Stappia indica: one gene and its partner. The protein of the gene in region 2 interacts with the protein of the main gene of each other region in a pairwise test. Links are inferred from orthologs where the notes say so. Each region holds a gene or a part of one and is shown on either strand. Other genes may lie near its edges.

Region 1 (7,773 bases), 2.7 Mb from region 2 along the record:
CGACTCGCGCATCTCGTTGCTGAGCGTGCCGGTCTGGTTCGCCTGCTCGCTGACCTCGACGATCGAGCCGCTGACGCTGCGCGTGCCCTGGGCCGCCTCGGCGACATTGCGGGCGATCTCGTTGGTGGCCGCGTTCTGCTGCTCCGTCGCGGCCGCCATCGCCGAGGTGCGCTGACGGATGGTCTGGACCATCTCGGCGACGGAACCGGTGGCGACGATGGAATCGTCCGCCGCGTGGCGCATCTCGGAGATCTGCGCGTCGATCTCCTCGGTCGCCTTGGCGGTCTGCTCGGCGAGCGCCTTGACCTCGGAGGCGACGACCGCGAAACCGCGTCCCGCCTCGCCGGCACGAGCGGCCTCGATGGTGGCATTGAGCGCCAGCAGGTTGGTCTGCTCGGCGATGTCGGTGATCAGCTTCGTCACGTCGCCGATCCGCGCCACCACCTGCTGCAGCTTGCTGACGGCCTGGTTGGAGCGCTCGACCTCGGTGGAGGCCTGGGTCACCACCTTGGAGGAGGCATGCACCTGCTCGTTGATCTCGGCGATGGAGGCGGACAGCTCCTCGGTGGCGCTGGCGACGGTGTTGACGTTCTCGGTCGCCTGCTGCGAGGCGGAGGAGACCGACAGCGCCTGGCGCGTCGTGCCCTCGGCGATGTCGGCCAGCGCACCGGCCGTGCCGTTCAGCGCCTCCAGCCCGCCGATCATCTCGCGGGTGATGGTCATCACCGTGTCCTCGAAGTTCGCCGCCACGCGCTCCATCTCGATGCGTCGGCGCTCGGCCGCGTCGAGGCGCGCCTGCTCGGTCTCCGCCTCCAGCTCGCGGGTGCGGATCAGGTTTGCGCGGAACACGCCGAGCGCATTGCCCATGCGGCCGATCTCGTCGGCGCGGTTGCCGAGGTCGATCTCCTCGTTCGTGTCGCCGTCGGCGAGCTTGCGCACCACGTCGGCGAGCCTTGCGAGCGGCCGCGAGACGATGGCGAAGTTCAGGTAGCCGAGAATGGCGGCGAAGAGCGTGATGAGAACGCCGCTGCCGAGCGCGATCATCTGGGCGGAGGCAAGCTCTGCCCGCTGCTGGGCCAGCAGCGCGTTTTCGCGTGCCTGCAAGGTGGCCTGAAGCTCGGTCACACCGTCGAACGTGGCATTGAGCAGGCCGGCGCCGGTCGGCGTCAGCTCCATGGCGCGGGCGAGGTCGACCGTCTCCGGCACCCGCATCAGGCGGATCTGCTCGCCGGCGAAATCGGTGTGCCAGCCGTTCCAGGCAGAGCGGATCGTGTCGGCCTGGCCGGCCAGCGTGCCGTCGAGCAAGGCAAGGCTGGCTTTCAGTTCGTCGATCCGCCCGGAAATGGCCGTGGTCTGGCTCTCGACCTTGCCGACCCAGTCGCGGTTGCCGGTCAGCAGGAAGTTCTTGACCCACAGCGCCTGCTCGAGAACGGACTCGCGCAGTTCGTCGGCCTCGCGCGAGATCGCCGTCACCCGCTCGGCCTGGGTGACCGCGTCGGCGGCGGAAATGGTCTTGGACCAGGTAATGGCGCCGCCGACGGCGCCGATCAGCGCCAGACACGAGAAGGCGATTGCGCCCTTGGTGGAAACCGAAAGCTTGGCGAACATGATATCCGTCCCGGACTTAGCTGGCGGGAGCTGCGCGGCGCGCGAGCTCGGTAAGGTTGATCTCGACGGTCGCGGCCCCGATCGGCTTGGCGGTGTCGTCGGCGATCGTCAGGTTGAGCTGGGCGATCCAGATCCGGCGGTCGCCGTCCCACTCCGGCTCGTCGAGGAAGACGGCATTGGCGCCGTTGGGGAAGGTCTTCTGGAACTTCGCCTCGTCGCCCTGCCAGTAGTCGCCGGTGATCGAGCTCTGGCCGACATTGAGGCCGTGCGCATCCATCACGAAGATCTCGGTGTAGAGCCCCAGCGTCTTGGCCTGGACCCGCAGCAGGTAGATGGAGAGCGGCGCGGACAGCGTGGCCGAGATCAGCGGCTTGTCGTTGCTCTCGCGCTCCGCGACCCATTGCTGGTCCAGCGCGTCGATCTCCGCCTGGCCGAGGTCGCCGCGCAGTTCGTTCTGCGCGTTGATCGAGAGCTGCACGATCGGATTGGCAAGCCATTCCCGGGTCTGGGCGATGAAGGCATCGTCGACGAGCGCCTTGATATCGGGTGCCGGTGGCTCGGCGGCCGCCTGTCCGCTCAAGGCGAGGGACGACAACAAGAAAATTCCCGCAAGGCGTCGCATTCGAAAGCTCCTGTCCACAATAGGATCATGCAAGGCTTCCGCTCTGCGGGTTAAGGGAACCTTTAGGTGGATCATTATTATTTTTATATAAGTGAAACAATGGCTTGCTGGGTTGCTTCCGAGAGGTCTTGCACTTTCCAAGTTGCATTGATTCGCAAGATCTGACCTTGCGACAGTTGCCAAGTCGTCCACAGGGCCGTGACTTGGCGGCAGGAGGCCCCGGCCTGCCGCTTCGTGCGCGGGGTCCCGATGGGCTGCGATCGGGTCGCCGAAGCGCTTTCTTGAACTCGCCGGCCGGTCTCGCCATATATGACGAGACGGAACCAGGTGTGTTCCGGCCGGATGCCGTCAGGGTCCGGCGTGTTGGACGTTTCGGTCGCGCCGGTCAGCCGGCGGACGGATCGTTTGGAATTGGGCCGCTTTGAAAAAGGGCTTGAAGCATATGACGCGCATGTCTGCGTTTTCCTCTCCCCTGCTTCTCGGCTTCGAGGATCTGGAACGGATGCTCGACAGGGTCAGCAAGGGCTCGAACGACGGCTATCCGCCGTACAATATCGAGCGGCTGCCCAAGACCGAGACGCGCGGCGAGATCATCCGCATCACCCTGGCGGTCGCCGGTTTCACCCGCGACCAGCTCGACGTCAGCGTCGAGGAGAGCCAACTCGTGATCCGCGGACGCCAGGAAGACGACAAGACGCGGCAGTTCCTGCATCGCGGCATCGCGGCCCGGCAGTTTCAAAGGGCCTTCGTTCTGGCGGAAGGGATCGAGATCCTCGGCGCGGAACTGAAGGACGGCCTGCTTTCCATCGATCTCATCCGCCCGGAACCCGAGCGTATCGTGCGCCGCATCGAGATCGACGCGCGGGACTGACCCCGCATTCGGCCTTGGGCGCACGGACCGGAGCGGTGGTGCGGCGACCTGCCGGCCACGCGAAAGGAGCGATGCCATGACGTGTGATGAACAGACTTTCACCATGAAGCCCGGCGAATTCCAGGCGCTCGGCACAGGGCAGATCGCCTATGTGAAGCCGATGACCTCGGACGACCTGACGACGCTGTTTCCGCAGGCGCCGCGCATGCGCCCGGGGTTGAACCTGTGGGTTCTGCTCAACGCGGACGGAACGCCGATCATGCTGTCCGACAGCCGCGAGACGGCGCTGGCCAATGCGGCCGAGCATCAGCTCGATACCGTGGCGCTGCACTGACGCGTCGAACGGTGCCATCCGCGCGCCGCGGTAGGGTGCAGGCCCTGCCCGGGCCCGTCTTCTGATCCCATGATGCGAAAGGCCCCGGTTCCGCCAAGGAACCGGGGCCTTTTCATATCCGGGCGACAGGCGCTTTCCCGGCCTCAGTTCCCGGCCTCAGGCCGCGTTGGAGGCGGCCGGCTGCGTCAGGATGGAATAGAGCGCATCGGCGTCGCTGGTGGCGCGCAGCTTGGCGACCGTTCCCGGATCGCGCATGCGCCGGGCGATGCGGGCGAGTGCCTTGAGGTGATCGGCGCCGGCGCCTTCCGGCGCGAGCAGGACGAACACCAGGTCGACCGGCTGGTCGTCCAGCGCATCGAAATCGATGGGACGCTCCAGACGGGCAAACAGGCCGACAAGCTTGTCCAGACGGACCAGCTTGCCATGCGGAATGGCGATGCCGTTGCCCACCCCGGTCGAGCCGAGGCGTTCGCGCTGCAACAGCGTGTCGAACACATCCCGTTCGGGCAGGCCGGTGACGGCCGCGGCCTTGGCGGCGAGTTCCTGGAGCGCTTGCTTCTTGCTGTTCGCTTTCAGGCTCGGAACGATCGCTTTCGATGTGATGAGATCGTTGAGATCCATAAGGCGACTCTTGGTTCGAGAAACGAAAAAGGCAACCGGCGCGCCGCCGCATTCCGCTCGGGGAACGCGGCGGGCCGGATTGCGTCGATGGTCTATCGGGCTGCGTTGTCCGGGTCGATCCACCCGTAATTGCCGTCAGGGCGGCGGTAGACGACGTTCACCGTCCCGCTGCCGGCATTGCGGAACACCACCACGGGCGCTTCCGCGAGATCGAGCTGCATGACCGCCATGCCGACGGTCATGGTCTTCACCTTGGCGGTGGTCTCTGCGACCACCAGCGGGGTGAAGTCTGCCGGGACCTCCTCGTCCTCCTCCATGGAAGCAAGGACGTAGGAAGTCGCCTCGAACACCTCGCGCCCGTTGGCGGCGCCATTGGCGTGATGATCCTTGAGCTTGCGCTTGTAGCGGCGCAGCCGCTTCTCGATCCGCTCTGCGGCGGCATCGAAGGCCTGGCGCGGATCCTGGCTGTCGCCCGACACCTGCAGGTCGATGCCGGTGTCGAGGTGGAGCAGGCATTCGGAGCGGAAACCGGATCCTTCGCGCCCGACCGTCACGTGGCCGGTATAGCCGCCGTCGAAATATTTCGAGATGGCTTCAGCGACGCGATCCTCGATATGCGTCCGCAAAGCATCGCCGACATCGACGTTCTTTCCCGATATCCGCAGTGTCATGAGAACCTCTTCTTGTTCTGGTCGTACCGACCCATGCCTGAATATGGCGTGATTCTCGCCAGTTTCATCATGGGCGACCCCACTGTGACAAACCGGGCTCCGAATTGATATCCGCAACCCGACCTATTGCATCCCGGTTCGGGGTCTTGCCTGCAGCACGGCGCCTTGCGGCGGTTCGTCTGCCGGCCGCCTCTCGCGCCCGGATCGCGTCCAAGACGCTGTCCTTGCGCGCGATACGACCATACGTGCCGTTCCCGGCACGCATGAGCGCGGGTCTATAAGCGTGCGGCTGCGTTAAGTCAAATGGAGTCCGGCTGGCGGTGCGGCGGCAGCGGTCGGAGCGAAGGCCTGCGGCCTCGCCAAGTGCCTGAAGAAACAAGGGTTTCATTGCCACCTTGCCTTTCCCTGCCGCCCCGGCCCGACGCCGCGTCTGCGGCGTGCGCGCTGGTTTCAGCCCCGGCTTGCCTTCTTCTCCCGCCGTCTCTGGACAGAGGAGCCGATGCGCAGGGACTCCCGGTATTTTGCAACCGTTCGGCGGGCAATGTCGATCCCCTCCTCCTTCAACATTTTGACGAGCGTGTCGTCGGAGAGGATGTCGTCCGGGCTTTCCGCGTCGATCAGCACCTTGATGCGGTGGCGCACCGCCTCGGCAGAATGGGCATCGCCCCCGCCGGCGGAGGCGATGGCGGCGGAAAAGAAGTATTTCAGCTCGAAGATGCCGCGCGGCGTCGCCATGTACTTGTTCGAGGTGACGCGGCTGACGGTGGACTCGTGCATCGAGATCGCCTCGGCGATGGTCCGCAGGTTCAGCGGCCGCAGATGCTGGACGCCGTGCACCAGGAAGGCGTCCTGCTGGCGGACGATCTCGCTCGCCACCTTGAGGATCGTGCGTGCCCGCTGGTCGAGGCTCTTGGCCAGCCAGTTGGCGGTCTGCAGGCATTCGGTGAGGAAGGTCTTCTCCGCCTCGTCGCGCGCCTGGCGGCTGATATGGGCGTAGTAGGTCTGGTTGACCAGCACCTTGGGCAGCGTGTCGGTGTTCAGCTCGACCGACCAGCCGCCGTCGCGCGCCCGGCGCACGATCACGTCCGGAACCACCGGCTGGATCAGCGTCTCGCCGAAGGAGCTGCCCGGCTTGGGGTCGAGCGCCTTCAGCTCGGCGATCATTTCCTTGAGGTCCTCGTCGTCGACGCCGCAGGTCTGGCGCAGCGCCGGATAGTCGTGGCGCGCCAGCAGGTCGATGTTCTCGATCAGCTTTTCCATCGCCGGATCGAAGCGGTTCTTCTCGATCAGCTGCAGTGCCAGGCATTCGGCGAGCGAGCGGGCGAAGACGCCGGTCGGCTCCAGCGTCTGCAGCACGGCGAGGATGCCGTCGAGGCGCTCACGGGCAATGCCCATCTGCTCGGCCGTGTCGTCGAGGTCGAGGCGCAGGTAGCCGGCATCGTCGAGATTGTCGATCAGCACCTGGGCGACGAGACGGTCCACCGGATCGGCGACGGCCAGCACCATCTGGTCGCCGAGATGCTGCTGCAGCGACACGTCGGAGGCGACGAAGGCCTCCAGATTGTAATCCTCCGAGGCGCCGCCGGAACCTGTGCGCGTCGTCAGGCCGGTCTGCCAGGGGTCGCGCTGCTGCGCATCGCCCGCGCCCGCCTCCGCCCGGCCGGTGCCGGGATCGTCGGGATAGATGTTGCTGAGATCGGTGTCGAGGCGCTGGGCGATGTCGCGCGAACTGTCGGACAGCTCCGAGCTCAGCCAGACATCGCCGTCGCCCTCGCCGCTGCGCTCGCTGCCGCCCTCGCTGCCGGAAGAGGGGGCCTCGCCCGCCTCCCGCTCGCCCGCTCCCTCGCTCTCGCCGCCGCCTTCGCCGCCGCCGCCCTCGTTGGAGCCGCCCTCGCCGTCGGCGCGCTCCAGCAGCGGGTTGCGCTCCATCTCCGCCTCGACATAGCTCGTCAGGTCGAGCGACGACATCTGCAGCAGCTTGATCGCCTGCATCAGCTGCGGCGTCATGATCAGGGTCTGGCCCTGGCGGATCTCGAGCTTCGGCGACAGCGCCATGAAGGTTCCCGGACTGCTGCGGGGCGTTTCGATGCAAGGGGTCTGCGGCCGTTGCAGGCACACGCCTGCACGGATGCGGCTCGCGGACATGCCCCGTCGTCCGCCGACTCCCCGGACCTGCCTTGCCGCGCGCGCGGTGCCTGCTGCGCATGCGGGAACGCGCCGCACCTGCCCCCGGCGCGATTGGTCCGCTTCTTGCTTTGTAGCCTAAGGGAGTTTTCGCATCAAAGCGTAAACTGCTCGCCGAGATAGAGCCGGCGCACATCCGGGTTGGCGACGATCTCGAAGGGCGAGCCTTCCGTCAGCACTTCGCCGGCGGCGATGATATAGGCCCGGTCGATGAGGCCGAGCGTTTCGCGCACGTTGTGATCGGTGATCAGGACGCCGATGCCGCGATGGGTGAGGTGGCGCACCAGCTGCTGGATGTCGCCGACGGCGATCGGGTCGATGCCCGCGAAGGGCTCGTCGAGCAGCATGAAGGTCGGGCGGCTGGCCAGCGCCCGGGCGATCTCGACGCGCCGCCGCTCGCCGCCCGACAGAGCGATGGCGGGGGAGTCGCGCAGATGCGTGACGCCGAATTCCTCCAGCAGCGATTCCAGGTCGTGCTGGCGCTGCTTGCGGTCCGGCTCCACCACTTCCAGCACGGCGCGGATATTGTCCTCCACCGACAGGCCGCGGAAGATCGAGGCCTCCTGCGGCAGGTAGCCGATGCCGAGCCTTGCGCGCCGGTACATCGGCAGGCGGGTGATGTCGAAGCCGTCGAGGCGGATGGTGCCGTGGTCGGGCTGGATCAGCCCGGTGATCATGTAGAAGCAGGTGGTCTTGCCCGCGCCGTTGGGGCCGAGCAGGCCGACCGCCTCGCCCCGCTGGACCATAAGGCTGACATTGCGGACCACCTGGCGCCGCTTGTAGCTCTTGCCGATGCCGTCGACGACGAGCAGACCGTCCTCGCTCGCCGGATCGTACGGCTGTGCGGCCTCGTCGGTCCGGT
Region 2 (5,928 bases):
CAGGTCGTGTCCCTGGATATCGGGCAGGCCCAGGTCGAGGAGAATGAGGTCGGGATGCTCGGTCTCGACCTTCTCCATGGCTTCCATGGCGTTGGTCGCCTCCAGGATCGCGTAACCCTCGACCGTCAGGCCGATACGCAGCAGTTTCCGGATCGGCGGCTCGTCGTCGACGACGAGAATTTTCACGGCCGAGTTGGTCATCACATGTCTTCCAGTTTTGGCATGTCGGTCGGAATCGGCATGCGGATGGTGAAGATGGCGCCGCTGCGGTCCGTCCTGTTGCCGGCCGTGATCGTTCCGCCCATCGCTTCGACGAAACCCTTGCAGATCGACAGGCCCAGCCCGGTCCCGGCGAGGACGAGATCGCGCTTGCGGGCGCGATGGAAGCTGTCGAAGACGCGCTCGAGATCGTCCGCCGGAATGCCGGGGCCCTCGTCGAGGACCTGGATCGCCAGCCACCGCCCGTCCTCCCACGCCCGAACGCGGATCGTGGTTTCGCCAGGCGCGTATTTGGCTGCATTGTCGAAGAGGTTGAACAAAACCTGTTCGAACAGGACGGGGTCCAGCCTCAGCATCGGCAGATCGGCGGGAATATCGGTGAGCGTCCTGTGGCGCGACATGATCTTGTGCGCCCGGCGCAGCGCCGAGCCGACGATATCGCCGAGATATTGCAGCGAGGCGTTGGGCTCCATCGCCCCCGTTTCGAGCCGCGACATGTCGAGGAGATTGGCGATGAAGCGGTTCAGCCGCTCCGCCTCGTCGACGATGGTGGAGAGCATTTCGGTGCGATCGGGGGCGGGCATCGCATTCGAATAGTCCCGCAGCGTGCCGGCGGCCCCCAGGATCGCGGCGAGCGGCGTCTTCAGGTCGTGCGAGATCGAGGCAAGCAGCGCCGAGCGCAACTTGTCGGCCTCCGCCGCGAGCTTGGCCTTGTCGACATCGGCCACGAGCTGGATCCGTTCGATGGCAACGGCCGCCTGGTCTCCCAGCGCATCGAGGAGCCTCTCCTGCTCCGGCGTCAGCAGCGGCCCCTCCCGGTCGCTGTCGAGCCCGATGACGCCAACCGGCGTCTTGCCGGTGATCAGGGGCAGATAGAGGCGCTTGGCACCGGGCAGCGTATCGGCCCCGCGCCCGGCCGGACGATTGTGCTCCCAGGCCCAGCGCGCAGCCGCGATATCGGCATCGACAAGCGTGTCGTCCGGGGGATAGCCCGCCCGCACCGCCACCGTGCCGTTTTCGGGAAGCAGGATGACGACGCGCATCTTGAGCATCGAGGCAATCTGATGCGCCGAAGCCCAGAGCACATCGTCCAGCGTGCCCGCCCCCGCAAGCTTCCTGGCGAAGCGGTAGAGCTCCTCGGTGGCGCGGGCCCGTTCGCGGGCGACGGCGGCCTGCCGATGCACGCGGGCAGCAAGGTTGCTGGTGATCAGAGCCGCGCCGATGAAGAAGAAGAACGCGATCGTGCTTTCGGGATCGCGAATGGTGAAGGTGTAAAGCGGATCGAGGAAGAAGAAGTTGAACGCGAGCGCGCCCGTCAGCGACGCAAACAGCGCCGGCCAGAAGCCCGCCGTCGCGGCCGAGGCGAGCACCGCCATGAGGAAAGCGAGCGCGATGTTGCGCACATCGAGCGTACGCGAGAGCAACATGCCGAACGCGAGGGCCACGCCGACATACCCGGCGCTCCACAGATAGGGTCGCAGCCGAAAGCGGCGAGGCTGCGCGCGCACCACGCTCCTTTGCGCCGCCCCCGTGCGCTCCTTGCCGGAAATGACGTGAACGCTGATGTCGCCGGAATGCCGGATGAGATCATGGGAGACCGAGCCTTCCAGAAACTCCCGCCACCGCGACTTGCGCGACCTGCCCACGACGATGTGGCTGTAGTTGTTGTCGCCGGCATAGCGCAGCAGCTCCCGGGCGACGTGATGGCCCGGCAGCGTGATGGCGTCGCCGCCCAGCTGCTCGGCCAGTCGCAAGGCCGCGGCAATCCGATCCCTGGCTTCTTCCGAAAGGTTGGTCGACCGCGGCTCCTCGATATAGACGGCCGCCCAGGGGCTGCGCAGGCGGTCGGCCTGCCGTTTGGCATAGCGCACCAGGGACGGCCCTCGCAGGTCGTCATCGATGCAGACCAGCACGCGGTCGCCCGCGCCCCACGGCCCCTCGATGGCATGCGCCTGCATATGGCGCAGGAGCTGCTCGTCGACCCGTTGCGCGGTGCGGCGCAGCGCCAGCTCGCGAAGCGCCGTCAGGTTGCCGGGGGAGAAATAGTTCTCGATCGCCCGCTTGGCGGTCTTGGGAAGATAGACCTTGCCGTCGTGCAGGCGCTTGATGAGGTCGTTGGGGGTGATGTCGATGATCTCGACATCGTCGGCCTTGTCGATCACCGAATCCGGCACGGTTTCGCGCACCCGGATCCGGGTGATCTGCGCCACCACGTCGTTCAGGCTCTCGACGTGCTGGATGTTGAGCGTCGTGTAGACGTCGATGCCCCGGTCGAGAAGCTCCAGAACATCGAGATAGCGCTTGGGGTGCCGGCTTCCGGGGGCATTGGTATGCGCCAGCTCATCGACCAGGACGAGCTGCGGCTTGCGTTCCAGCACCGCGTCGAGGTCCATCTCCTGCAGAACCTGGCCCTTGTACTCGATCTTCGCCCTCGGGATGATCTCCAGGCCGCGGACCAGCGCTTCCGTCTCCTTGCGCCCGTGCGTTTCGACGACCCCGACGACGACGTCATCGCCGTCGGACCTGCGGGCGCGGCCCGAAACCAGCATCTCGTAGGTCTTGCCGACGCCCGGCGCAGCCCCAAGGAATATCTTGAGACGGCCGCGCGTTTCCTGCTCGGCCTTTTCCAGCAGGGCATCGGGAGACGGACGCTTGATATCGTCGGCCTGATCTTGCGGGCTCATCTTCAACTCCCATCGGGGCGGGCGGCAGTCGCTGGACTGCCGCCCTCACCTTTACAACCTGTCGAGCGCGAGGTTGAGTTCCAGAACGTTGACGATCCGGTCCCGTGTCAGGAAACCACCGGGCGAGAAGGCGGCACGGCGGATCAGACCTTCGATCCGAGCCTGGTCCAGGCCTCGCGCCTCGGCCACCCGAGCCACCTGATACAAGGCGCCCGCCTCGGAGATATGAGGATCGAGCCCCGCGCCGGACGCTGCAGCAAGATCGGCGGGCAGCGGATTGTCCGGCGTGGCGCCATGGCGCTCCGCCATTTCGCGGCCGCGCTCGGCAAGATCGCCGCTCGTCGGCGACCAGTTGCTGCCGCCGGCGCCGGCACCGTCATAATCGACGGCGGACGGCCGGGGCCAGAAGTATTCCGGCCGCGTGAAGGCTTGCGCCACCTGACGGCTTCCCACGATGGTGCCGTCCGGGCCGATGATCAGCGAGCCGTTGGCCGTGTCGGGGGCGATTGCCTGGGCCACGGCCCAGACGGCGGTTGCATAGCCGGCGACGCAGATCAGCATGGTCGCCGCCGCGATGCGGATGCTTGCAAGAAGTGAGTGCATGGGTCCGGTCTCCGGATCAGTTCATGAACATGAGGTGCTCGGCGATCGGCCCGAGCGTCGCCGCCGGGAAGAAGGTGAGCGCGCCGACGACGACGATGGTGGCCGCGAGCATGGTGGCGAAAACGCCGCCCTCGACGCTGAGCGTGCCGCTCGATTCGGCGCTGCGGCGCTTGGCCGACAGGGAGCCGACGATGGCAAGCGGCAGGATGATCGGGATGAAGCGGGCAAACAGCATCACCAGACCGGTCGCCAGATTCCACGGCACGGTGTTGTCGCCGAGGCCCTCGAAGCCGGACCCGTTGTTCGCGGCGGACGAGGTGAACTCGTAGAGGATCTCGCTGAAGCCATGCGGCCCGACATTGTTGAGCGTGTCGGCTCCCCAGGGCGTCGCTGCGAAGATCGCCGTGCCGCCGAGGATGAACAAGCCGTGGGCGAGCAGCGCGAACAGCGCGAACTTCACCTCCCGCGCCTCGATGCGCCATCCCAGATATTCAGGCGTGCGGCCGATCATCATGCCGGCGATGAAGACGCCGACGACGATGTAGAGGAACATGTTGATCATGCCGACGCCGACACCGCCGAAGGTTGCGTTGAGCCACATGCCGATCATCGGCATCAGGCCGCTCATCGGGTTGAGGCTGTCATGCATGGCGCCGACGGAGCCGTTCGAGGTGGACGAGGTCAGCACCGACCAGAGCGGGCCGCCGGTCGGGCCGAAGCGCATCTCCTTGCCTTCCAGATTGCCGACAGTCTGCTCGATGGGCAGGTCGGCGAAGGCCTGGGTGGGAGCGGTCTCGAAATAGACGGCGCCCGAGATCTTGACCGCGATGAAGGCCAGCATCACCGCGAAGACGACGCCGGCGTGGCGCATGCGGCCGACGATCCGGCCGAACATCCAGACGCAGGCCATCGGAATGATGATGATGGCGAACATCTCGAGGATGTTGGTCCAGAAGCTCGGGTTCTCCAGCGGATGTGTCGAGTTGGGCCCGAAGAAGCCGCCGCCGTTGGTGCCGAGCTGCTTGATCGTGACGAATGCCGCCACCGGGCCGCGCGCGATGGTTTGCTGCACGCCTTCCAGCGTGGTTGCGACAGCCGCACCGTCGAACGTCATCGGCGCGCCGCCCAGAACCAGAAGGATCGCGACGACGAAGGCGACCGGCAGCAGCACGAGGAACGAGGCCCGCTGCACGTCGACGAAGAAGTTGCCCAAGGGACGCCCCGCCAGGCCGCGGGCCAGCGCGGTAAGTGCCGCGATGCCGGTGGCCGCCGATACGAACTGGAGCCACATCAGGCCGGCAAGCTGCGACAGGTAGCTCAGCGACACCTCGCCCGAATAGTGCTGGAGGTTCGTGTTCGAGGTGAACGAGGCGGCCGTATTGAAGATCAGGCTGCCTTCCAGGGCTTCCTTGCCGTCGGGGTTGAGCGGCAGGTGCTGCTGCAGCGCCAGCACGCCGTAGGTGACCGCGAACATGACCGCATTGAAGGCCAGCATGGCGACCATGTAGCGCTTCCAGGTCTGGTCCTGCGCAGCCAGGGGGCCGCCCACGGCCCGCATGGCGCGGGTTTTCCAGCCGGCAAGGCCGGACGATGGATCGGCGGGGTCCATCGCCCATTTCATGTAACGGCCGAGCGGCCAGGAGATGAGCGCCGTACCTCCGACGACGAGGACGACGAAGAGCAGGGTTTGTATCAGCATCGAATTGTCTCCGAGATCGCTGGAAGGTCAGGCCCGGTCGACGGCATTGGCCATGACGAGCAGAAGCCCGAAGACGGCAAGGCCGAGAAACAGACAGAAAACGGTCATGGAAAGGGTCCTTTGATCAGGCGAGACCGATGGCGGTGATGACGAGGTCGATCGCCTTGATGCCGATGAAGGGCACGATCAGGCCGCCGAGCCCGTAGATGAACAGATTGCGCTTCAAGAGCCCGTCCGCACCGATGGCCTTGTAGGCGACGCCCCTGAGCGACAGCGGGATAAGCGCGATGATGATCAGCGCGTTGAAGATGATCGCCGACAGGATCGCGCTTTGCGGCGTCGCCAGGCCCATGATGTTGAGCGCGCCCAGTTGCGGATAGAGCGCGACGAACATTGCCGGGACGATGGCGAAATACTTCGCAACGTCGTTGGCGATGGAGAACGTGGTCAGCGCACCGCGGGTCATCAGCAGCTGCTTGCCGATCTCGACGATCTCGATGAGCTTGGTCGGATCGGAGTCGAGATCCACCATGTTGCCGGCCTCGCGCGCGGCGACCGTGCCGGTGTTCATCGCGACACCGACATCGGCCTGGGCCAGTGCGGGAGCGTCGTTCGTGCCGTCGCCGCACATGGCGACCAGCTTGCCCTTCGCCTGTTCTTCGCGGATCAGGGTGAGCTTGTTTTCCGGCGTGGCCTCGGCGAGGAAGTCGTCGACGCCCGCCT

The links.
Region 1: the proteins of GH266_RS03310 (region 2) and ptsN interact in binary tests that used the Escherichia coli proteins (3 or more experiments, as listed by UniProt). The link is inferred for Stappia indica from one-to-one orthologs.

Annotation. Positions count from the first base shown.
Region 1 is NZ_CP046908.1:3,383,260-3,391,032, forward strand. What follows is about bases 2,325-5,008. They hold ptsN (PTS IIA-like nitrogen regulatory protein PtsN), read right to left. Parts: upstream 4,057-5,008; coding sequence 3,592-4,056; downstream 2,325-3,591. Other genes in these bases: GH266_RS15885 (Hsp20 family protein), read left to right, coding at 2,673-3,101; GH266_RS15890 (BQ00720 family protein), read left to right, coding at 3,178-3,435; hpf (ribosome hibernation-promoting factor, HPF/YfiA family), read right to left, coding at 4,149-4,727. In the rest of the region: GH266_RS15875 (methyl-accepting chemotaxis protein), read right to left, coding at 1-1,608; GH266_RS15880 (hypothetical protein), read right to left, coding at 1,625-2,206; rpoN (RNA polymerase factor sigma-54), read right to left, coding at 5,178-6,782; lptB (LPS export ABC transporter ATP-binding protein), read right to left, coding at 7,007-7,773. UniProt on the Escherichia coli protein: Seems to have a role in regulating nitrogen assimilation.
Region 2 is NZ_CP046908.1:715,952-721,879, forward strand. The notes cover bases 1-3,262. They hold GH266_RS03310 (sensor histidine kinase), read right to left. Parts: upstream 2,904-3,262; coding sequence 201-2,903; downstream 1-200. Other genes in these bases: GH266_RS03305 (response regulator transcription factor), read right to left, coding at 1-201; GH266_RS03315 (potassium-transporting ATPase subunit C), read right to left, coding at 2,955-3,262. In the rest of the region: more of GH266_RS03315, read right to left, coding at 3,263-3,506; potassium-transporting ATPase subunit KdpA, read right to left, coding at 3,523-5,205; potassium-transporting ATPase subunit KdpB, read right to left, coding at 5,330-5,928. UniProt on the Escherichia coli protein: Member of the two-component regulatory system KdpD/KdpE involved in the regulation of the kdp operon. KdpD may function as a membrane-associated protein kinase that phosphorylates KdpE in response to environmental signals.